DNA from 3 places in the Nocardia sp. NPDC058176 genome. Region 3 is predicted to be linked to each of the others. Evidence: riboswitches for the same ligand, from Rfam matches in the RefSeq annotation. Region 3 holds a riboswitch; each other region holds the start of a gene.

Region 1 (7,721 bases), on a different contig from region 3:
GACGGCTTCGAGGGCCTGTCGGCCGACGAGGCGACCGGTGTCAACATCGTGCGCGTCGCGCTGTCGGCTCCGCTGAAGCAGATCGCCTTCAACGCCGGCCTCGAGCCCGGCGTGGTGGCCGAGAAGGTCTCCAACCTCCCCGAGGGCGAGGGCCTCAACGCCGATTCCGGCGTGTACGAGAACCTGCTGGCCGCCGGCGTTGCCGACCCGGTCAAGGTCACCCGTTCGGCCCTGCAGAACGCGGCCTCCATCGCGGCCCTGTTCCTCACCACCGAGGCCGTCGTCGCCGACAAGCCGGAGAAGGCCGCCCCCGCGGGCGACCCGACCGGTGGCATGGGCGGCATGGACTTCTGATCCCCCGGATCAGCTAGTTCCCGCAAGTCACGAAAGCCGACCTACCCCGGTAGGTCGGCTTTCGGCATTCCGCCGAACAACACGAACAACTGAACTAGTTTCGAACTAGGTGTAGCGTGGTGGTATGGCCACACGCACCTTCCCGTTCTCGACCCTGATCAACAAGCAGACGAGTGTCTTTCCCGCTCTCGCCGACGCCGAGGTCATCCTCGAGCGCCGGGATGCCGAGAACCTGGTGCTGATGCGGTCGGAGCGGTTCGACGCGATGGTCAAGGGTCTCGGCCTCGCCGCGCGCTCGCTCGCGATCATCGCGAAGGCCAATCGCCCGCTCGCCGAAGAAGTATTCGCCGAGGAACTCCCGTGGCTGACATGGCTTCCGGCGGAGGCCCGCCCCGAATGCATTCGTGAGCTCCTCGAACACCTCCTCGCAGGAGCCGAAACCGGTCTCCTACTACCCTTTTCCCGGGCATTGAAGGAGTGGCAGTCGACCGCGGAGATCTACTCCGACCCGGAGTTGGCTCGCCGCCTGCGCGGACCGTTCGACACCGAGGACTCGACAGTGTTGCCACGCCCCGGCGGTGCGGATGCCTGAGTCGCTGCGGCGAGGTGATGAGGTCCGCCGCCCGACCGGGTGGGTCGTTCGTGCCGTCGACCTGCGTGCAGCCAAAGGGTGGACGCAGCTGGTGAGCCAGGCGCAGGCCAACGCCGACCGCGCCTGGATCGCGATAACCACCGACCCGCGCTGTCGTGACGACCCAGCACGTCAGCATCCACTGAAATACGACTTGAGCCGAGTGAAGGTCGACGGATCCGATTGCGAGCAATGGCAGTTCGAGGTCACCGGCGGCGGTCGACTCTGGTACGCGATCGATGACGAGAACCGCACGTTGTGGATCACCCACGCCGGCACCGGTCACCCGAAACAGACCGACCGCCGAAGGTAGGGCGGAGGTCGCTAGCCCACTGGGGTGAGGCGGAGGCGTTCGGCGAGTTCGTTGAAGATGTAGAAGTTGGGGATGGTGCTCACGGGGGTGAGGGAGCGCCAGGTGCCTGCGGTTTTGATGCGGATGTGGCCGCTGCGGGCGTCGATGAGGTGGATGTTGTCCCAGGGGAAGGATTCGGCGCGGAAGGTGAGGGCGTCGAGGGAGAGGGACAGTTCGCCGAAGGTGACGGTGTCGCCGTTGTCGATGGCGGCGACGGCGGCGGGGAGCTGGGTCGCGGTGACGGCGGATTGGATGGCGCGGGCCCATTCGCGGGCGCGGGCGAAACCCTCTTCGTCGATGGTGGCCTCGACGCCGCCGGGGCCGCTCAGCTGCAGCAGGTAGGTGACCGCGACGGTGTCGTGGAAGGGAATGGTCTCCTGGCGCACTTCGGTGCTGTCCCAGCGGAATCCGGCGACCCGCTGACCGGAGCGATACACGGTGACACCGTGATCGAACAGGTCGATTCGCGCGGCCCGGTTCTGCCGGTTGATCATGCCGCGCCGGAACGCGAGCAGGACCGGCAGCGCGGCGATGGCGAGCAGCGAGACGCCGCCCTGCCAGGCGCCGACGGCGGTGCAGATCACGCCGATCACGGCGATACTGCCCGCGACGATGCCGCAGCCGCGCACGAAGGTGTCGTCGGCCGGGGTGGCGAGGAAGGTGTCACGGTGCGCGCCGAGGTGCTGATACTCCGCCATGAGGTGTATCAGTTGGGTCAGTGGCACGGTGTGCCGGGCTTCGGTCGCGTCCTCCGGCCTGTTCGGAGTGATCACTCGTCCCTCCATGAGGCGTCTTTCATTCGCGGCGAAGCGTATGCGAACCGGGGGGATATCGCCACTGCAATGCCGGGATTCGAGCGGGGAGATCCGGGCAACGACCGGCCGGAACGCCCTCCGTGCCCCGGCGCGACCGGCGACCGTCCTCGGCGAGCGCCACCTCCGGCACCCCTGCGCGGCATCGGCCCATGTCATCGCTCCCGGATAGGCTGGATCGCGTGCTGTTCGTGGATGAAGGTGTGCGCGAGGGCCCGGCGATCGTGTTCGTGCACGGTATCGCGGGCTCGCCCGACTGGTTCGCCGCTGTCGCCGAGCGGCTGTCCGGTGACTTCCGGGTGATCCGGGTGGACGTCCGCGACCAGCGCGACGATTTCGGCGTGTCGGCCAGGACCGCCCCGGTCGCGGAGCTGCTCGACGAACTCGCCGTGTCCGAGGTGACCGTGGTCGGCCATTCCTTCGGCGCCGAGATCGCGCTGGAGCTGGCCACGAGTTCGGACCGCGTGGCCCGCGCGGTGGTGGTCGGCCAGGGTCCGGACTACCGGCAGGCCCGGATTCCCGCGGCGGCGAAGTGGGTGGTGCGCCCGTCATCGGTGCGCCTGGCCCAGCGGTGGGCGCCGGCGCCGGTGGTCCGGTTGTGCCTGCGGAGTTCGTTCGCGCCGGGTTTCCGCTACGAATCCTCGCCCGGCCTCGCGGATTCGGTGGTGCGTGACTTTCGCGGCACGGTCCCGGCCGCCCTCGCCTACACCGCGGGCGCGCGGGCCGACGACCTCGCGGCCCATCCGCTCGACGCCCGCGTGGCCGAACTCGACCTTCCGGTACTTGTCGTGCACGGCCGCCGCGACCACCTCTACGATCACGTCTCGACGCTGGCCAGATACGCCGCGGCGGGCGCGCGCACGCACTTGGTCGAGCATGCGGGGCACGCGCCCCAGGTCGAGCAGCCCGATGAATTCGTCACCGTGCTGCGGGAGTTCCTGCGCGACTGAAGAAGCCCGCCGGAAGGATCCGGCGGGCTCGCGGGCGAAGTGTCCTAGCGTTCGGCGGCGGCCTTCACCCTGGCCAGCGTTTCCCGCATGCCCGAGACCAGGTTCGCCTCGAACTGCTGCTCACCACCGAGCGCGACATTGATCATGCCGCGCACCGGCGCGGGCACGCCCTTGGGCGCGACCACGCGGGATTCGGTGACGCGGGTGCCGGTGGCGGTGGGCTCGAGTTCGTAGCTCCACACGGTGCGGTTCTCGTTCATCTGGAACGCGAACACCTGGTTCGGCTCGAAGCGCACGATGCGCGAGGTGGTCGGCCAGATCTTCCAGCCGTCCTTGTTGATGTTGAGGGTGAACGTCCCGGTCCGGACGCCGCCGAGTGCGATCATCTTCCGCGTGGTCGGACTGAACTCGGAGATCCGCCCCAGATCGGTGAGCACCGACCACACCTGCGCCGGCGACGCGGCGATTTCGATACTGGCTTCGAGATTTTTCGGCAACGTTGCCTCCGGGAATGTGTGACGGTCGGTCACGCACAGCATATGCACTGGTGAGCGGGCCTTCCTCCGCCCCTGGTCGGATTTTTTCACCATGGTCGCAATTCTGGTCAAAATTATTGCGCCCGAATAGGTTTCGATGGACGGTCACGAGTTCCAGCATCGAGCCCCGGCTTGCTGGGCGGCAACCCTCCATTGGCGGCGGGGTGCTCCGGGTGACGACCGGATGGCGGGGACGATCCCGCCATAAGCGTCCTTTTCTGGAGGGTCTATCCATGTCTGTAGTCCAACTCGACGCCACCCGTGCCCCGGAAACGATCGCGACGACCTTCGTCGTGGTCGCCGACCGGTTCCTCGGGATTTCCAAGGATGATCGGGTGCATACCGTGTCGGGCCTGGTCGCGCTGCTACGCAGCGGACGGTTCCACGCGGCCGATGCGGAACTGGCCGTCCATCTGGGGCAGGGCATCACCCGCCACGATCTCGACTACCTCGAGCACGTGGCGGCCATTCACGCACCGCAGGCGCGGTTGCGGGTGGTCGGCGAGATCGCCGAACCGGCCCGCAGGCACCACGTGCACAAATATCAGGACTCCAATGTCCTGCTGGCGGGCCTGGTCAGGGAGGACGAGAACCTCTTCCGCGCCGACCTGCGCCTCGACGGCGACAACGAACTGCTGCTCGACCACCAGACCGGTGAGCACGTGCAGGGCATCGTGGTGATCGAGGCCGTGCGTCAGCTGTTCCTCGCCGCGTTCGAACTCGAGTACGGCGTCCGCAGGCCGCAGGAGCACTTCTACATCGTCTGGAACAACGTGGACCTGAAATTCGGTTCCTTCCTGTTCCCGCTGCCCGCGACCCTGCACGCCCAGCTCACGCCGGTCTCGGTGGACGATCCGGGCAAGTTGCAGTTCCTGATCGAGACCGAGGTCCGCCAGTTCGGCAAGCCGGTCGCGAGCTCGCGCATCGAGTTCGCCGCACTGCCCAACGAGCGGATCTCCCAGATCGAGCGGGCCAAGGCGGCCAAGGCGGTCGACGCGTACCTGGCGGCCTCGGCATGAGCGGAGCTGCGTTCTTCGATGTGGACGAGACCGTGATCACGGTCAAGTCCATGTTCACCTTCCTGCGCTTCTGGCTCGCCGAGAACGGTGACGACGGCAGCGAGTACGCGCGCATCACCGACGATCTCAAGGCGCGGGCGAGTGCGGGTGGCCCGCGCGAAGAGATCAACCGCGAGTACTACCGGGCCTATCGCGGCGTCGAGTACGCCGCGCTCGAGGCGGCCGGGCAGCGCTGGTTCGCCGAGTTCGTCGCCGAGGGGGCCGCGTTCTACGCCGAGGCCGTGCGGGCCTTGCGCGAGCACAAGGCCGCGGGGGTGCGCACGGTCCTGCTGTCGGGATCGTTCGCCCCGGCGATCGCGCCGGTCGCCGCGGCGGTCGGTGCCGACCACGTCATCGCCACCGAACCGCTGCTCGACGAGCACGGCGTGCTCACCGGTGAGGTGCGCAGGCCGATGATCGGCGCGGCCAAGGGCGAGGCGGTGGTGGCGTACCTGCGCGAGCACGGGATCAGCGCGAACGACACCTGGGGCTACGGCGACCACGGCACCGACCTGCCGTTCCTGTGGTTGGTCGCCCGGCCCGCCTATCGCGGCGAGGACCCGAAGCTGGTCGCGGCCGCGCGCAGCGGCACCTGGCGCCACCTCGGTGATCGGCTCGGCGATGCGCAGGGCAACGAGTTCTCCGATGACCGAAAGGTGGCGTCGGTATGGTGAAGCGTCGCTACGAGCTGACCCCGACCACCCAGGGTCCGCTGTATCCGCCGAGCGAGATCGTGGACGCGGCAGGGGATTTCATCGTCGTCGGGTTCCTGAACGAGGAAGCTCCCGATGGTTCGGTGACCCGGCGGTGGGGTAGTGCGATCGTCGCGGCCGACACCCCGCTGCCGCCGTTCGGCGAGAACCTGCCCTACCGGGTGGTCCGCGAACTGCCGGCGGAACTGTCTCCCGAAGACCGCGACCTCGTACTGCACACGCTGCCGCTTCCCTTGCCCGCCAACAACTATCCGATGGTCTTCGCGCCGGATCAGCTCCCCGGCGCGGCCGCCGTCACCCGCCCGAGCTATCCCTTCCACGAGGTCCCCATCCCGGACCTTCGCCCCGAGGACGGCCGCAAACTCACCGAACCGGTCACCCTCGGCAAGTGGCTGGAAGCCCGTGGCACGGCGGAGGTTTCGCTCAGCGACGACGAACGAGCAGCCCACTTCGTCTTCGAGTTCACCGGCCTGATCCCCGACTCCCTCTATACGATCATGTCCCTGCGGCAAGGCGACCTGAACCCCGAATCGCCCACCCGCCCAGGACCTCTCGGCGTCCCCAACGTCTTCATCACCGCCCCCGACGGCACCGCCACCTACCGGGCCACCCTCCCCAACCCCTTCCCCGACCCCGCCACCCCCGGCGCCAACCGCGTCATCAGCGTCGTCGTCCTCTGGCAGAGCTACCAGCAGAACTACGGCGGCGCCATCGGCCACTTCGGCCTCGGCGGCGACATCCACGCCCAACTCAAACTCCCCACCCCCACCTTCGAGGAGTTCACCACCCACCCCTGAGCCCAATGACGACCGAACCCCCGGCGCACCCAGGCGCCGGGGGTTCAAGGTCTGCTCAGTGAGATACCTAGAATGTCCTTCGGTCCGAATGGTCACCGATCTGCCGAGAACCTGACCGGCTGGTTGAAACTGGGCCGCCACGATATCGAGGCGGCCCAGCTCATCAGGTGCTGTGAACCCTCGTGGAGGCGAAGGCCAGGGCGGCCCCCGCGAATCCGAGGGTGGCGATGGCGAGGGCTACGGCGGTGAAACCGTTGTCGGCCACCAGGTTGGCCAACTGAGGGCCCGCGCTGGCGCCGAGGAAGAGGGCGAAGGTGTAGAGGGCGGTGGCGGTGGCGCGGGCTTGGCCTGCTTGGGCGGCGATGGCTTGGACGGCGGCCGGGGCGGCTACCGCTATCGCGGCGACGAAGACGAAAAGCCAGGTGGCGACCCAGATTCCGCCGAGGGGGATGGCGGTGACGGCGGCGGCGAGGCCGGCTGTCGACAGGGCGGTGATCAGGCGGAGTTCGGGGTTGATCGTGGACAGACGGGTGGCCAGGAGGGGGATGGCGATCATGGCGGGGATGGCGCTGGCGCGCAGGGCGAGCAGGGCGGTGCTACTGGTGCCGACGCCGTCGGGCGGCGCGAGCTGTACGCCGGTGTAGATCCCGACGAAGGACCCGAGCACGGCAAGGCAGCTGACGTAGAGCAGGGCCAGGCGTGGGGCGCGCAGCAGCGCGGCGAACGCGGTGAAGACCGCGCCCACCGAGCCGGTCGTGCCCGCGCGCTGTCCTGGTTCGAGTACCACGTGCAGCAGCAGTGCCGAGAGCGCGAAGCCCGCCGCGCCCGCCACGAACACCGCCTGCCAGCCGAACGCGTCGTCGACGAGCTGGGCCAGCACCTGCGCGAGCACGCCCGCGCCGAGGAACGAGCTGGTCAGGCAGGTGAGTGCGAAGACCCGCCGCTGCGGGGCGATGCGTTCGGCGAGATAGGCGAACGCGGCGGGCGCGAAGAACGAAGCCGTCAGGCCCTGGATCACCCGTGCGGCCAGGCCGGTGCCCAGGCTCGGCGCCGCGATCACCACAAGGGTGGACAAGGCCGTCGCCGCCAGGCCGCCCACGATCACCGGGCGGCGGCCCCACTGGTCCGACAGCGGGCCGGTCACCAGAAACCCGACGCCGTAGGCGAGCCCGAAGGCAGTGGTCGTCCAGGTCGCCGCGGCGCGGGAGGTGTCCCACACCTGGGCCAGGTCGCCGAGCACCGGCAGCACCACGTACAGCTGGCCGACGACGAGAATCCCTACGGCACAGATCGTCGCGACTGTTCTCCCCGTCGGCGCCCACCCCCGCACCGCCGCTTCAGTAGTCGGCGGCGAGCTCACGGGCCCGCTCCTGCGCCGCCGCGAACCCGACCTGCGGATCCTCGGTGAGCACGGTGGGCGCGAACCGGATCTCGGCGACGTCCTTCACGCCGACGAAGCGCAGCCAGTCCTGCACGAACGGGGTGGCGAAGTCGTTGCCGAACTGGATCGGCACGCCC
Region 2 (7,721 bases), on a different contig from region 3:
TGGGTCCGATATCGGTGAAATCGCAGGGTTCGGCCCTCAGGTTGGCCAAATCGGGGACGGGGACTCCGAATTCGTCGGCCAGTAGCGAGAACGCCAGGGACAACTCGTTGCGGAACAGGTCTAGCAAAGCTTCGTGAAGGTAGCTCGGCATGCGCTGCAACGTACGGTCATTCGAAGAGACTTTCGAATCGGCTACGGCGTGTTGGGAGCGGCGCGGCGGGCGGTCCAGACGGTGACGGTGAACAGGGCGACGCCGAGGACCGCGAGCATGGCGCCGACCATGGCGGGGGCGGTGTAGCCGAGACCCGCGGCGATGACCAGGCCGCCGAGCCAGGCGCCCGCGGCGTTGGCGATGTTGAGGGCGGCGTGGTTGAGGGCGGCGGCGAGGGTTTGGGCGTCGGCGGCGACGTCCATCAGGCGGGTTTGCAGGCCGGGGGCGAGGGCGGCACCGGACGCGCCGACCAGGAAGGCGCCGAGGGCGGCGGTGATCGGGTTGTGGGCGGCGAGGACGAAGCCGGCCAGGATCACCACCATGGCGATCATGGCGACGAAGATCGACCGGTCGACGCCGCGGTCGGCGAGGATGCCGCCGCCGATGTTGCCCACGATCATGCCGAGGCCGAACAGCGCGAGCACGATCGGCACCGCGCCGATGGACATGCCCGCGACATCGGTCATGGTGGTGGCGATGTAGGTGTAGACGGCGAACATGCCGCCGAACCCGATCGCGCCGACGGCGAGGGTGAGCAGCACCTGCGGGCGACGCAGCGCACCGAGTTCGGTCATCGGATTGCTGATCTTCATGCTCGTCAGATCGGGCACGTAGCGCCACAGCGCCGCCACGGTCGCCACCCCGATCACCGCGACGACCACATAGGCATTACGCCACCCGAGATGCTGACCCAGCCAGGTCGCCCCCGGTACCCCGAGCACATTCGCCACACTCAACCCGAGCATCACCGCCGCCACCGCCTTGGCCCGCTGCCCCACGGGTGCGAGCGTCGCGGCGGCAAGCGAGGCGACACCGAAATACGCGCCGTGCGGCAGACCGGACACGAACCGGGCCGCCACCAGCGTCCCGAAGGTCGGCGCGAGCACGGTGGCGGCATTGCCCACGGTGAACGCCGCCATCAACACGATCAACAGCTTCTTGCGCGGCACCCGCGCGCACAACGCGGCGATCAACGGCGCCCCGACCACCACGCCCAGCGCGTACGCCGACACCGCATGACCGGCCGAGGGCTCGGAGATGTCGAAGGCCCTCGCGATATCGGGCAGCAACCCCATGGTCACGAACTCGGTGGTACCGATCCCGAACCCGCCGAGCGCCAAGGCCAGCATCGCCGGGACATGCCAACCGGTACGTGGCGCCTCGACGGCGACGATGGAAGAACTCACGCCTCCATGCAACGACCGTTGCCCACCGTTCGCTACCCGAGAAGACCGTGAGCTACCCCACCCCGGCCCACCGCGATCACGCGCGGTCCGCTGTCGAGGACAGCCCGCCCCGCCGAATTCTGGCGACGGCGTCGCCGGTGCTCAGTTCGTGGCGGTGCTCGGGGTGGACGCGATAGTGGCAGATCAGATGGAACAGCAACGCCGGGTCGATGCGGTAGGTGGCGGCGTTGAGCCGGATCTCGCGCGCGGTGTGACCGCGCGAGCGCACCAGCCGGGTTCGGCGCACGGTGGTGAGCCGATGGGACACCACGATGACCTGGTAGTTGTTGTTGTCCGCACGCGGCCAGATGGAACCGATGTCGTCCCAACCGGTCGTCTGCTGGGCGTATCCGGCCTCCACCGCGATGCCGTCCGGGGCGAGGAGCAAGCCGTGCCGGTGCCGCAGCGCTCGCGCCGTCGTCCACGCCGCGTACCCGCCGAACACGCAGATGGCCAGCGCCAGCAGCAACACCAGGTAGTTCCACAGGTGGTGGAGCTCGGCATCCGGTTCCCACACGGTCATCCCGAGGAAGACGTAGCACGCCATCCACAGGGACCCACCGACGAGAAACGCCAGTGCCGGAAGCTGGGTCCGCCGAGGGGCGGGGACGAACAGCGCCGCACCACCCGGCGTCACGACACGGGCGATCGGCGGCAGCTTCCGCCGGCGCACCCGCCAGAACAACGGCAGCGCGAACATCATCAGCCCGAACACCATCGTGCTCGATCCCCAGAACACCACCCACAGCACGTCCGCGGCACCGATCGCGGTGACGCACCCGACCAGCGACACCCACGTCCCCAGCGCGCAGAACAGCGCGAGTGCGACAACGAGCACGTAGCGCGGCCGGTCCCGCCCGAACTCCGCGGGCCATGGCAGCAGGACCGTCTCCGATGAAGAAAGGGCGCCTGCACCGGTGGGTGCAGACGCCCTTCTTCTCACCGGCTTCGCCTCACTTGAGAGCGCGGGCCAGGTTGGCGTCCAGGGCGCCGAGGAACTCCTCGGTGCTCAGGTAGCCCTGATCCCCGCCGACGAGCAGCGCGAGATCCTTGGTCATCTGCCCACCCTCGACGGTCTTGATGACGACGTCTTCGAGCGCCTGCGCGAAGCCGATCACCTCGGGGGTGTTGTCCAGCTTGCCGCGGTGTTCCAGCCCTCGGGTCCAGGCGAAGATCGACGCGATCGGGTTGGTCGAGGTCGGCTTGCCCTGCTGGTGCTGGCGGAAGTGCCGGGTGACGGTGCCGTGCGCGGCCTCGGCCTCACAGGTGCGGCCGTCCGGGGTGAGCAGCACCGAGGTCATCAGGCCGAGCGAGCCGAAGCCCTGGGCCACGGTGTCGGACTGGACGTCGCCGTCGTAGTTCTTGCACGCCCAGACGTAGCCGCCCTCCCACTTCATGGAGGAGGCGACCATGTCGTCGATCAGGCGGTGCTCGTAGGTCAGGCCCGCCGCGTCGAACTCGGCCTTGAACTCGGCGTCGAAGACTTCCTGGAAGGTGTCCTTGAACATGCCGTCGTAGGCCTTGAGGATGGTGTTCTTGGTGGAGAGATACACCGGGTAGTTCTGCTGCAGGCCGTAGTTGAACGAGGCCCGCGCGAAGTCCACGATCGACTTCTTGAAGTTGTACATGCCCATGACGACGCCGCCGTCTTCGGGCATCTTCACGACCTCGTGCACGATCGGCTCGCTGCCGTCCTCCGGCGTGAAGGTCAGCGTGACGGTGCCCGCCTCGTAGACCTTGAAGTCGGTGGCACGGTACTGGTCGCCGAAGGCGTGACGGCCGATGATGATCGGCTTGGTCCAGCCGGGCACCAGGCGGGGCACGTTGGAGATGATGATCGGCGCGCGGAAGATGGTGCCACCCAGAATGTTTCGGATGGTGCCGTTGGGCGAGCGCCACATCTTCTTGAGGCCGAACTCCTTCACCCGATCTTCGTCCGGGGTGATGGTGGCGCACTTCACGCCGACGCCGTGCTTCTTGATGGCGTTCGCGGCGTCGACGGTGACCTGGTCGTCTGTCTTGTCGCGATACTCGATGCCGAGGTCGTAGTACTCGAGGTTCACGTCGAGATACGGATGGATCAGCTTGTCCTTGATGAACTGCCAGATGATCCGAGTCATCTCGTCGCCGTCGAGTTCTACGACGGTACCTTCAACCTTGATCTTGGACATGGATCTTCGTGTCCTCCTAGGATGGTGCCCTCATTGCACGGCCAGGCGAACACGCTTGTGAGCGGACCCCAGCTGTTCCAACAGACAACGTATATGCCCCGCGTTGTCTGCGGGACGTGTGGTGCAAACAAGACAAGCGTACTGCTGCCACCGACCTCACCGCGATGGGAGGGCCCGCTGTGCGGGACCGCGGCGGCAACACGCCGCGCGGGCCAGTGATCTTCTCGACGAAATCGGGGGAAATTTCCGCGCGGGCGAGATGTCCGGTTAACATGACGGCAAGGTCATGAGTACCAGCGCCAAGCCCCGGCTCGCTGGTCGGCAACCCTCCAGCTGCGGTGGGGTGCTCCGGGTGATGACCGGGCTCTCGAAGGTCGAGGGCAAGCGCGCATTCGAGGAGGCCACCATGTGTTGTTGTCCGTCGATCCGACCCATCTGACGAGATACCCGGCGAACAACCCCCTGGAGCACCGACATGTCCGACTCTGCCCTGCCCGAGAACTGGTCGTTCGAGACCAAGCAGGTCCACGCGGGCCAGGCCCCTGACGCAGCGACCAACGCGCGGGCCCTGCCGATCTACCAGACCACCTCCTACACCTTCCGCGACACCGACCACGCCGCCGCGCTGTTCGGTCTCGCCGAACCGGGCAACATCTACACCCGGATCATGAACCCCACCCAGGACGCGGTGGAGCAGCGCGTCGCCGCGCTCGAAGGCGGCGTCGCGGCGCTGCTGGTGGCCTCCGGCCAGGCCGCCGAGACCTTCGCGATCCTGAACCTGGCGGGCGCGGGCGACCACATCGTGTCCAGCCCGCACCTCTACGGCGGCACCTACAACCTGTTCCACTACTCGCTGCCCAAGCTCGGCATCGAGGTCTCCTTCGTGGAGGACCCCGACGACCTGGCGCAGTGGGAAGCCGCGATCCGGCCCAACACCAAGGCCTTCTACGGCGAGACCATCGCCAACCCGAGCAGCGCGGTCTTCGACATCCCCGGCATCGCCGGTGTCGCGCACGCCGCGGGCCTGCCGCTGATCGTCGACAACACCGTCGCGACCCCGTACCTGATCCAGCCGCTGGCCCACGGCGCCGACATCGTCGTGCACTCGGCCACCAAGTACCTGGGCGGCCACGGCGCCGCGGTGGCGGGCGTGATCGTCGACGGCGGCACCTTCGACTGGACCGTGCGCGACGCCGACGGCAAGCCCCGCTTCCCCGGCTTCACCGAGCCCGACCCCAGCTACCACGGCGCGGTCTTCGCCGACCTGGGCGCGCCCGCCTTCGCGCTCAAGGCCCGTGTGCAGCTGCTGCGCGACCTGGGCTCGGCGGTGTCGCCGTTCAACGCCTTCCTCATCGCCCAGGGCATCGAGACGCTGAGCCTGCGCGTCGAGCGGCACGTGGCCAATGCCGAGGTGGTCGCGAAGTTCGTCGCCGAGCAGCCGGGCGTCGACGTGGTGCACTACGCGGGCCTCGAGACCTCGCCCTGGCACGAGCGGGCCAAGCAGCTGGCGCCCAAGGGCGCGGGCGCGATCGTGGCCTTCGAGCTGGCCGGTGGCGTCGACGCGGGCAAGAAGTTCGTGGACGCGCTCAGCCTGCACAGCCATGTCGCTAACATCGGTGATGTGCGTTCCCTCGTGATTCACCCGGCGTCGACCACGCATTCGCAGTTGACGCCGGAAGAGCAGCTGGCCGCGGGCGTCAAGCCCGGCCTGGTCCGGCTCGCCGTCGGCATCGAGGGCATCGACGACATCCTGGCCGATCTGGCGGCCGGATTCGCGGCGGCGCGCACGTGACTGTGAGCACCGAATCGCCGATCGCCCGTCCCGGAACCGGAGTGGCCCTGCCGCCGCCGGACGGGCGACTCGGCGTGGTCGCCATCGGGGAGGTGGCGCTGGAGAACGGCGCCGTCGTCCCCGATGTGCGGCTGGCGGTGCAACGCTGGGGTGAGCTCTCGCCCACCCTGGACAATGTGGTGCTCGTCGAGCACGCCCTCACCGGCGACTCGCACGTCATCACCAGTGCCGACAACGACCAGCCCGGCTGGTGGGAGGGCATGATCGGCCCCGGCGCGCCGATCGACACCGACGAGTGGTGTGTGATCGCCACCAACGTGCTCGGCGGCTGCAAGGGCAGCACCGGGCCGTCCTCGATCGCGCCCGACGGCCGCCCGTGGGGTTCGCGTTTCCCCGAGCTGACCATTCGCGACCAGGTGACCGCCGAGGCACAGCTGCTCGACCTGATCGGGGTCGAGCGCCTGGCCTCGGTGGTCGGCGGCTCGATGGGCGGCATGCGGGTGCTCGAGTGGATGATCGACAAGCCGGAGCGGGTCGCGGCGGCGCTGGTACTCGCCGTCGGCGCGCGGGCCACCGCCGATCAGATCGGCACCCAGACCACCCAGATGGCCGTCATCACGGCCGACCCCGACTGGCAGGGCGGCGACTATCACGGCACCGGCCGCGCGCCGACGACCGGCATGGGCCTGGCCCGCCGCATCGCGCACCTGACCTACCGCACCGAGGGCGAACTCGACCACCGCTTCACCAATCGTCCCCAGGGCGACGAGGACCCGTGGCGGGGCGGCCGCTACGCGGTGCAGAGTTACCTCGAGCACCAGGCCGAGAAGCTGGTGAACCGCTTCGACCCGGCCACCTATGTGCTGCTCAGCGAGGCCATGAACCGCCACGACATCGGTCGCGACCGGGGTGGCGTCGCCGCCGCGCTGGCCTCGACGTCGGTGCCGTGCGTGGTGGGCGGCGTCGATTCCGATCGCCTCTACCCGCTGCACACCCAGGCCGAGCTGGCCGAGGGTCTGCCCGGCTGCGCCGGACTCGAGATCGTGCACTCGCGCGACGGGCACGACGGCTTCCTCACCGAGGCCGCCGCGGTGGCCAAGCTGCTCACCGAGACCATGCGCCTGGCGCGGGAGAACCGCTGAACCGCAGGGGTGTTCAGCGCTTGGCAGTGCCCGCCAGCAGGGTGACGATCGACCGCACGTAGTCCTGGAGCCGCTCACGCGGATACTCCTCGGGTTCGTTGACGGCCAGTCGCCCCAGCATCTCCGCGACGGTGAGCGTCGAGTTCGCCAGGAGTGCCGCGTCCATCGCCGACCAGCGCGGCAGCATCGCGATGCCCACGCGGACAAGGGATTCCGCGCGCGCGAGGATCTCGTCGCGGGAAGCGCGCAGCGCGGCACGGTATTCGTCGGGCGCGCTCGCCGGGGTGGCGAGGATGAGCCGCCAGCGGGTCGGATTCGCCAGTGCCACACCGACGAACGCTTCGACAGTGGCCAAGGCGGCCTCGATCGGATCGGTACCGGTCAGGTTCTCCGGCAGGGTGTCGGCGATCTGGGCGAGTCCGCGTTCGCTCTCGCGTTCCAGCAGCGCCTCGACCAGTTCGGCGCGGGTCTTGAACACCGTGTACAGCACGGGTTTTCCGACGCCTGCCTCCTGCGCGACCGCTTCCATGTTGAGCTCGTGCAGCTCCATCCGGCCGAGCACGGTGAACGCGGCGTCGAGCAGCTGGGCGCGACGCTCGTGCGGGGGCAGGCGCGGGGCGTAGCGACGGCGCGGCCGTTGCTCCTGCGTTGCGGTCACGCGCGCGCCTCCCTCCACTGTCCCGACGATACCGGGCCCGGATCGCGGCCCATCGCAGTAAATCCTACACAACCGTTGTATTCATTTCGATCCATTGCTACGGTTGCGTTGTATTCAACTGCGAGGTTCGCCTCAGCACTGCAAAGGAGCATGTGCCATGGCCTTCGACCCGACCACCCTGCGTCGTGACGACTACGGCTTCTTCGGACCGGATTCCCCCAGCTGGAAGGTGTGGGCGGCGCCGACCGCGCTGATCGGGTTCCAGCGCGCGGTCACCCTCGAACACTTCGACCCCTTCCTGACCGCCGCGGTCGCCGATTCCGACGGGATCTACAACAACCCGCGGACCCGCCTCGACCACACGCTGTCGTACTTCCTGCTGGTCGCGCTCGGCGACGGACGCACCGCCATCCAGGCCTCCGAACACCTGATGACCGTGCACGCCTCGATGACGGGCATCGAACCGATCAGCGGCAAGCGCTACAGCGCCAACAATCCCGATTCGCAGCTGTGGATCCACG
Region 3 (7,721 bases):
ATGTCCTGCGGATGCCGGGCCAGATTGGCCCTGGCGGCGCGGGCCAGCTGATCGGCGCTCGGCCCGCCCGCGGCCTCGGACCAGATCCACTCGGCGTAACAGGCGAAGCCTTCGTGCAGCCAGATGTCGCGCCACTGCTTCAGGGTGAGGCTGTTGCCGAACCACTGGTGGGCCAGTTCGTGGGCGACCAACCGCTCCGAACCGCGCTTGCCGTCGCAGTGATTGGCGCCGAACACCGAGATGCCCTGTGCCTCGATCGGGATGTCGAGCTCGTCGTCGGTGACGAGCACGGTGTAGCTCTCGAACGGATACGGCCCGAACTTCTCGCTGAACAGCGCCATCATCTCGGGCTGACGGGCGAAATCGTGGTCGAAGTTGGTGCGCAGCCGCGGCGGGACCACCGCCTGCATCGGCACCGGTTCGCCGGGCGCGCCGATCCGGTACTTGCGGTAGTTGCCGATCTGGATGGTGGCCAGATAGCTCGCCATCGGTTCGGGCGCCTCGTAGACCCAGGTGGTCTGGCTGGCCTTGGCCTGTTTGCGGACCAGGGTGCCGTTGGCGAGGGCGTAGAACGGGCTGTCGGTGGTGATCGAGATCCGGTAGGACGCTTTGGAACTCGGATGGTCGTCGCACGGGAACCAGGAGGCGGCGCCGTTGGGCTGGCTGGCGACGAGCGCGCCCTCGGTGAGTTCCTCCCAGCCGACCTCGCCCCACGGTCCGCGCACCGGCTTGGGCGTGCCCGCGTAGTGCACGGTGATCTCGAGGACGCCGCCCGCGGGGATCTTCTGCTGCGGGGTCACCGCGAGCTTGCCCTGCTGATGCGCGAACTTGGCGGCCTTGGACCCGTTGACGAACACCTTCGACACGGTCAGCGCCTGCGACATGTCCAGGGTGAACCAGGTGCGCACCGCGGTGGTGACCGCGATGACCACCGCGCGCCCGGCCAGCCGGTTGCTGGCCGGTTTGTAGCTCAGTTCGAGCTCGTAGCGCGAGACCCGGTAGCCGCGATTGCCGTTCTGCGGCAGGTAGGCGTCGATCGGGTCCTCGTAGAACTTGCTCCGCATCAGGCGGCCCCGCGCTGCCTCGACTCCAGCGTCGAGACGGGCTCGGTCCACGGCGAGATGGGATTGCCCCACCAGCGCGTCGACGGCGGGACCACATCGCCGCGCATCACCAGCGACGCGGGTCCGATGGTGGCGCCCGCGCCGATATGGGCGGCGGGCAGGGCGACGCAGTGCGGGCCGAGGGTGGCGCCCGCGTCGAGGGTCACGGTGTCCATGGACATGATCCGGTCGTGGAAGAGGTGGGTCTGCACCACGCAGCCGCGTTCCACGGTCGCGCCGTCACCGAGTGTCACCAGGTCCGCCTCCGGTAGCCAATAGGACTCGCACCATACCCCGCGGCCGATCTTGGCACCGAGTCCGCGAAGCCACAGGTTCATCACGGGAGTACCCGTGGCGGCGCGGGCGAACCAGGGCGCCGCGACGGTCTCGACGAAGGCGTCGGAGACCTCGTTGCGCCACACGAACGAGCTCCACAGCGGATGCTCCACGGCCTTGATCCGGCCGACGATCAACCACTTCGCGGCGACCGCGATCGCCCCGGCGACCGCACCGGCGGCCATCAGCACCACGCCCGAAACCAGCGCGGCGACAAGGTAATCGGTGTGCTGGGCGATCAGGGCGAGCACGAACAGCACGCCGAGGCCGATGGCGAAGGTGATCATCACCGGGATCAGCCGGCAGGTCTCGACGACGGCGCGGGCCAGCTTCAACCGCAGCGGCGGATCGAAAGTGCGCGCGGTGTCGGAGGAGTCGGTGTCGCGGCGCAGGCGCACCGGCGGGCTGCCCAGCCACGACGAGCCCGCCTTGGACTTGATCGGCGCGGCCGAGAGCACCGCGACGAGGCCGTTCTTGGGCACCCGCCGGCCGGGCGCGGTCATGCCGGAGTTGCCGAGGAAGGCGCGCTTGCCGACCTTGGCCTCGCCGATGCGCAGCCAGCCGCCGCCGAGTTCGTAGCTGCCGATCATGGTGTCGTCGGCCAGAAACGCGCCGTCGGCGACCACGGTGAACTTGGGCAGCAGCAGCACCGTCGAGGCTTCGACGTTCTTGCCGATCCGGGCGCCGAGCAGGCGCAGCCACAGCGGGGTGAGCAGGCTGGCGTAGAGCGGGAACAGGAAGGTGCGCGCGGAGTCGAGCAGGCGTTCGGTGGCCCACACCTGCCAGCCGGTGCGGCTGCGCACGGGGTGGTAGCCCTCGCGCAGGCCGATGCCGAGCAGGCGGACCGCGATCACGGTGGCGGCCGCGTAGACACCGAGGCTGAGCAGGGTCGCGACCGGGAGGATGGCGAACCCGCGCAGGGCGGCGGCGCCGATGGTGGTCTCCTCGCGGACCCACCAGGCGATGAAGGTGCCGCCCACGGCGAGGCCGAGCACGGGCATCGCGGCAAGTGCCATCGACGAGATGCCGAAGACCACCAGCCAGTGCCTGGCGCGTTCGGGGGTGTGGTCGGGCCAGCGGCGCGGCGCCTTACCGGTCTTCGCGGCCGGGGAGCCCGCCCATTCCTGTTCGCCCTTGACCTTGCCCGAGACGGCCGAACCGGGGGCGATCTCGGCCTTCTTGCCGATCTTGGTGCCGGGCAGCAGGATCGAGCGGGCGCCGATCACCGCGCCCTCGCCGATGGTGATGCCGCCGATGTGCACGATGTCGCCGTCGACCCAGTAGCCCGACAGGTCGACCTCGGGTTCCACGCTGGCGCCGTCGCCGAGTTCGAGCATGCCGGTGACCGGGGGCAGGGTGTGCAGGTCGACGCCCTTGCCGATCTTGGCGCCCAGCGCGCGGGCGAACGGGACCATCAGCGGTGCGCCGGACAGGCTTTCGGCGCCGCTGGCCTCGGACAGGCGGACCGCGGCCCACAATCTGAGGTGGACCCAGGAGCCGCGTGGATACGAACCCGGCCGTAGCCCGGCCAGCAGGATGCGAGCGCCTGCCACGCACAGCGTCATCCGGCCGATCGGCGAGATGAACAGGACGAAGGCCAGCACGATCCACCACCACGACAGGCGGGGCAGCCACGGCAGCGAACCCGACCAGGCGGCGATGCCGGAGACCACGGTCAGCCAGGTGACCCATTGCAGGCCGGTCAGGGTGGTCAGCGGGATCGTGGCCAGGACCTGGGCGAGCTGGGCGCGGCGGGGAGTCGGGGCGACCACGCGTTTGTCGACGGCCGCGACCGGCGCGCTGCCGTCGAGCAGCTCGACCAGCGAGCCGAGCCGGGGGTGATCGTAGAGATCGGCAACCGTGACGTGCGGGAACCGTTCGCGCAGCGCGCCGACCAGCTGGGCCGCGGCCAGCGAGCCGCCGCCGAGATCGAAGAAGTCGGCGCTCAGATCGGTGGCCTCGGCGCCGAGGATGGCGTCCCAGAGCCCGGCCACCCAGGCCGCGGTGCCGCCGAGACCGGAGTCGGATGTCTCCTCGGTGCTCGGCAGCGGCCAGGGCAGCGCGTCGCGGTCGACCTTGCCGGAGGTGCGGGTCGGCAGGTCGGCGACGATCGCCAGGCGCGGCACCAGCGGGGCCGGAAGTTGTTCGGCCAGAATCTCTCTGGCCTTCTTCACGTCGAAATCGGGTCCGGCGCCGGTGAGGTAGCCGACCAGGATCTTGTTGCCCGCCTTGGTGGTCCGGATCGCGGCGGCCGCGCCGCTGATGCCGGGAAGGTGCTGCAGGGCGTTGTCGAGCTCGCCGAGTTCGATGCGGCGGCCGCCGATCTTGATCTGGTCGTCGGCGCGGCCGAGGAAGATCAGGCCCTCGCGGTCGTTGCGCACCAGATCGCCACTGCGGTAGGCGCGTTCCCAGCCCAGCGAGGGCAGCGGGGCGTACTTCTCGGCGTCCTTGGCCGGATCGAGGTAGCGGGCCAGGCCGACGCCGCCGATCACGAGTTCACCCGACTCGCCCTCGGGCACGGGATTGCCCTGCGGGTCGACGACGGTGAGATCCCAGCCGTCCAGCGGCAGGCCGATCCGGATCGGCATCCCGCCGTCGAGCAGCGCGGCGCAGGCGACGACGGTGGCCTCGGTGGGGCCGTAGGTGTTCCACACCTCGCGCTCGACGCCGCCCGCGAGACGTTCGGCCAGCTCCGGCGGCACCGCCTCGCCGCCGAAGATCAACAGCCGCACCGACTCCAGCGCCTCGGCGGGCCAGGTCGCGGCCAGGGTCGGCACGGTGGAGACGATGCTGATCTCGCGGCGCATCAGCCAGGGGCCCAGGTCGGCGCCGGTGCGGACCAGGTCACGCGGGGCGGGGACCAGGCAGGCGCCGTGCCGCCAGGCCAGCCACATCTCCTCGCAGGAGGCGTCGAAGGCCACCGAGAGACCGGCGAGCACACGGTCGCCGGGGCCGATCGGGGCGCGCTGGAGGAACAGCCGGGCCTCGGCGTCGACGAAGGCGGCGGCGTTGCGATGGGTGACCGCAACGCCTTTCGGGGTACCGGTGGAGCCGGAGGTGAAGATGATCCAGGCGTCGTCGGCGGGGGTGGGCAGGGTGTTCCAGTCCGAGACGTCGGTGCGGCCCGCCGCGGCGGTGGCCGACTCGATGCCGTCGCCGGTGGCGATCGCGCTCACTCGCGCCTCGCCGAAGACCAGTTTGGCCCGTTCCTCCGGGTCGTCGGCGTCGACGGGGACATAGGCGGCGCCGCAGTAGAGCACGGCCAGGATCGTCACGTAGAGCGCGGCGCTGCCGGAGGGCATCCGCACGCCGACCCGGTCGCCGGGGCGAACGCCCGCCGCGGTCAGCTCGGTCATCCTGGACTCGATCGCGGCGATCAGTTCCAGGTAGCTGAGCACGACCGTGCCGTCGTCGATGGCAGGCGCGTCGGGATGGGCGAGTGCGGTGCTGGTCAGGATGTCGACCAGGGTGCGCGGCGGTGCGGCGAGGTCGGCGCGCAGCAGCGGATCGCGCAACGTCCCCGTCGCGGCCTCGGTGCGTGGCTCGAGCATGGCGATCGGTCCACCTCTCATCGGTTGACCCCCATCGGTGGTGTCTGTTGTTTCACGGCCGGGTTACCAGGGGGCAAACGGGATGGTCACCGGATGCCAACGGTACTCGCCGGATGGTGTGGCCCACGGCAACCGCGGGCGGGCGTCGTCGCGGGATCACGACGCCGCGGGCGGCGGCTCGTCGAGTGCGGTGCGGGCCAGCCGGTGCAGGGCGGCCTGCTCGTCGGCGTCCAGTGGCGCCAGGACGCGGGCGGTGGCCTCGGCGATGATCTTGTCGGTGCGCTTGCACTGCTTGCGTCCGGCCTCGGTGATCCGCAGCCGGTACTTGCGCCGGTCCTTGCCGTCGCGGGTGCGTTCGACCAGGTCGGCGCGCTCGAGCGCGTCGATGAGGCGGACCACTTCGCTGCGGTCGATGCCGAGCGCGTCGCCCACCTTCTTCTGGGTGAGGTCGGCGTTCTCCGCGATGAAGGTGAGTACCCAGTGATCGCGCAGTGGGATGCCGATCTCGGCGTGCAGTGCCTTGGTGAGCCGTCCGAGCGCGTACACCGGGTAGCGCGGCAGGCCGCGGACGGAGTTCGTGTTCGTGGACATGTCGGCCACCCTAGCAAATAGTGGGGGAAATCAATCATTTGGGATGTCCATGATCGGGAGTGTCGACTGTTTCGGTGGATGTGGTAGAGGGGCAATTCGGTGGCAATCCGGCCGGGTGCGCACCGTCACGTGCGGTGTGTTCGCCAGAAGATGTTGCGGTGCAAGGGATTCCGGGCGGTCGGTTCCGGCTCGCCGAAAGGTGGTTGACATCCTCGGCGCTCGTCTGTCACTCTCGATGCAGGTCACGAGTACCAGCGACAAGCCCCGGCTAGCTGGTCGGCAACCCTCCTCCGCGGTGGGGTGCTCCGGGTGACGACCAGGCCGCCGTCCGCTGTGGGCGCGGCAAGCGCGGACTCTTGCACCCATTTCGGGAACGAGTCCCTGAGCCGACGGGATACTCCTGATGACTGCTGTGATCGACCCCACCTGTGCCCTGGCGACCGTCTCCGGCGCCGACCTCCAGGTTCCGCTCGTGCAGGGCGGCACCAGCACCTACGCCAACTTCGACTATGCCGCGAGCGCACCCGCGTTGCGGCAGGTCACCGACCGGATCTCGCAGCTGCTGCCGTACTACGCCAGCGTGCACCGCGGCGCCGGCTACGCCTCGCGGATCTCCACCGAGTGCTACGAGGCCTCGCGCGGCGCCGTCGCCCGGTTCCTCGACGCCGCCGACGACCAGGTCGTCGTGTTCACCCGCAACACCACCGACTCGCTGAACCTGCTGGCCGGATGCGTGCCGGGGGAGACCGTGGTCCTCGACATCGAGCACCACGCCAACTTCCTGCCGTGGACCGCGCACGGGCGCCGCGTCGTCGAGGCCGCCGACACCGTCGAGGAGACGATCCGGCGGGTCGTCGCCGAACTGTGCAGCAAGCCCGCCGCGCTGCTCGCGATCACCGGGGCGTCCAATGTCACCGGTGAGGTGCTGCCGCTGGAGCGCCTGGCCACCATCGCCCACCTGTGCGGTGCGCGGATCCTCGTCGACGCCGCCCAGCTGGCGCCGCATCGCCGGATCTCCCTGCGCGAGACCGGCATCGACTACCTCGCCTTCTCCGGGCACAAGCTGTACGCGCCGTTCGGCGCCGGTGTGCTCGTCGGCCGACGGGACTGGCTGGACGCGGGCGAGCCGCATCTGGCCGGCGGTGGTGCGGTGCGCGAAGTCGGTGTGGCGCAGGTCGAATGGGCGCCCGCGCCGCAGCGGCACGAGGCCGGATCGCCGAATGTGCTCGGCGCGGCCGCCATCGCCGCCGCCTGTGACGCGCTGGCCGCGTTCGATCCCGCCGAACTCATCGAGCACGAACGCTTCCTGGCCGATCGCCTGCGCGACGGGCTCACCGCGATTCCCGGGGTCTCGCTGGTCAACATCTGGTCCGACAGCGCCGATTCCGTCGGGATCGTCGCCTTCACCGTCACCGACCACGCCCCCGGCAAGGTCGCCGCCTACCTCTCCGCCGAACACGCCATCGGCGTCCGCGACGGCCGCTTCTGCGCCCACCCCCTGCTCGCGAGCCTCGGCCTCGACGCCGCCCTGCGCGCCAGCATCGGCCTCGGCACCACCGCCGCCGATGTGGACCGGTTGATCGGCGCCATCGCGACGTTTGTCGAATCCGGTCCCTCGTGGGAGTACGCCACCACCGACGGTCTGTGGAATCCGACCCCCGAAACCCGCCCCCTCACCGCCGATTCGCCCGCGGGCGCGGCACCCTGCCTGATCGGCTGAACGGGTGAGGCCTCGGCGTCGTCGTGAGTTCGGCGTCGGCTGACCCCGGGCCACTGTGGATCCAAACGAATCTTGGCCGCTGAGAGGTGTTCTCGGCGGTCGAGTTCGTTCAGCGGGCAAGTGGCACGATGTCCTGACGATTCGGGCTCGCCCGTCGCGAATTTGCAGGTTTAGAACCATGCTGAATGGGTAACGCACGTCGGGTCGGTCGCGATCAAACCCCTATAGCTTGCTCGTCCACTCAAGGGGAGATTGTGACTCGACCGATTCAGTCGCCCGATCCATGGGCTCGCCCGCCCCGGCAGCCGGACAAGAAGCGGCGCTGGCCCGTTGTTGCCGGGATCGGCGCGGCCGGTGTGGTCGGACTCCTCGTTGGCGTCGGAGTCGGTGAAGAGGAGTCCTCGGTCGCCCAAACCACGA

Evidence for each region. A riboswitch is a leader RNA that binds a small molecule or an ion and turns the genes downstream of it on or off. The one in region 3 is predicted to bind S-adenosylmethionine.
Region 1: another riboswitch for S-adenosylmethionine. It lies ahead of ACFVVM_RS15540 (AfsA-related hotdog domain-containing protein); the one in region 3 lies ahead of ACFVVM_RS23245 (aminotransferase class V-fold PLP-dependent enzyme).
Region 2: another riboswitch for S-adenosylmethionine. It lies ahead of ACFVVM_RS34030 (bifunctional o-acetylhomoserine/o-acetylserine sulfhydrylase); the one in region 3 lies ahead of ACFVVM_RS23245 (aminotransferase class V-fold PLP-dependent enzyme).

What each region holds. Positions count from the first base shown of each region.
Region 1 is NZ_JBHVVA010000002.1:648,973-656,693, reverse strand. It holds gene groL (chaperonin GroEL) at 1-354, shown strand, start outside; gene ACFVVM_RS15565 (hypothetical protein) at 479-946, shown strand; gene ACFVVM_RS15560 (hypothetical protein) at 939-1,298, shown strand; gene ACFVVM_RS15555 (DUF6585 family protein) at 1,310-2,110, opposite strand; gene ACFVVM_RS15550 (alpha/beta fold hydrolase) at 2,332-3,099, shown strand; gene ACFVVM_RS15545 (SRPBCC family protein) at 3,144-3,596, opposite strand; SAM riboswitch class IV at 3,739-3,852, shown strand; gene ACFVVM_RS15540 (AfsA-related hotdog domain-containing protein) at 3,869-4,654, shown strand; gene ACFVVM_RS15535 (HAD family hydrolase) at 4,651-5,367, shown strand; gene ACFVVM_RS15530 (hypothetical protein) at 5,361-6,203, shown strand; gene ACFVVM_RS15525 (MFS transporter) at 6,367-7,563, opposite strand; gene ACFVVM_RS15520 (FMN-dependent NADH-azoreductase) at 7,541-7,721, opposite strand, start outside.
Region 2 is NZ_JBHVVA010000014.1:28,017-35,737, reverse strand. It holds gene ACFVVM_RS34050 (hypothetical protein) at 1-151, opposite strand, end outside; gene ACFVVM_RS34045 (MFS transporter) at 193-1,341, opposite strand; gene ACFVVM_RS34040 (hypothetical protein) at 1,475-2,275, opposite strand; gene ACFVVM_RS34035 (NADP-dependent isocitrate dehydrogenase) at 2,391-3,608, opposite strand; SAM riboswitch class IV at 3,891-4,001, shown strand; gene ACFVVM_RS34030 (bifunctional o-acetylhomoserine/o-acetylserine sulfhydrylase) at 4,084-5,400, shown strand; gene ACFVVM_RS34025 (homoserine O-acetyltransferase) at 5,442-6,542, shown strand; gene ACFVVM_RS34020 (TetR/AcrR family transcriptional regulator) at 6,556-7,200, opposite strand; gene ACFVVM_RS34015 (oxygenase MpaB family protein) at 7,358-7,721, shown strand, end outside.
Region 3 is NZ_JBHVVA010000004.1:414,883-422,603, forward strand. It holds gene ACFVVM_RS23230 (M1 family metallopeptidase) at 1-1,064, opposite strand, end outside; gene ACFVVM_RS23235 (Pls/PosA family non-ribosomal peptide synthetase) at 1,064-4,990, opposite strand; gene ACFVVM_RS23240 (MarR family winged helix-turn-helix transcriptional regulator) at 5,147-5,581, opposite strand; SAM riboswitch class IV at 5,822-5,936, shown strand; gene ACFVVM_RS23245 (aminotransferase class V-fold PLP-dependent enzyme) at 5,985-7,301, shown strand; gene ACFVVM_RS23250 (excalibur calcium-binding domain-containing protein) at 7,556-7,721, shown strand, end outside.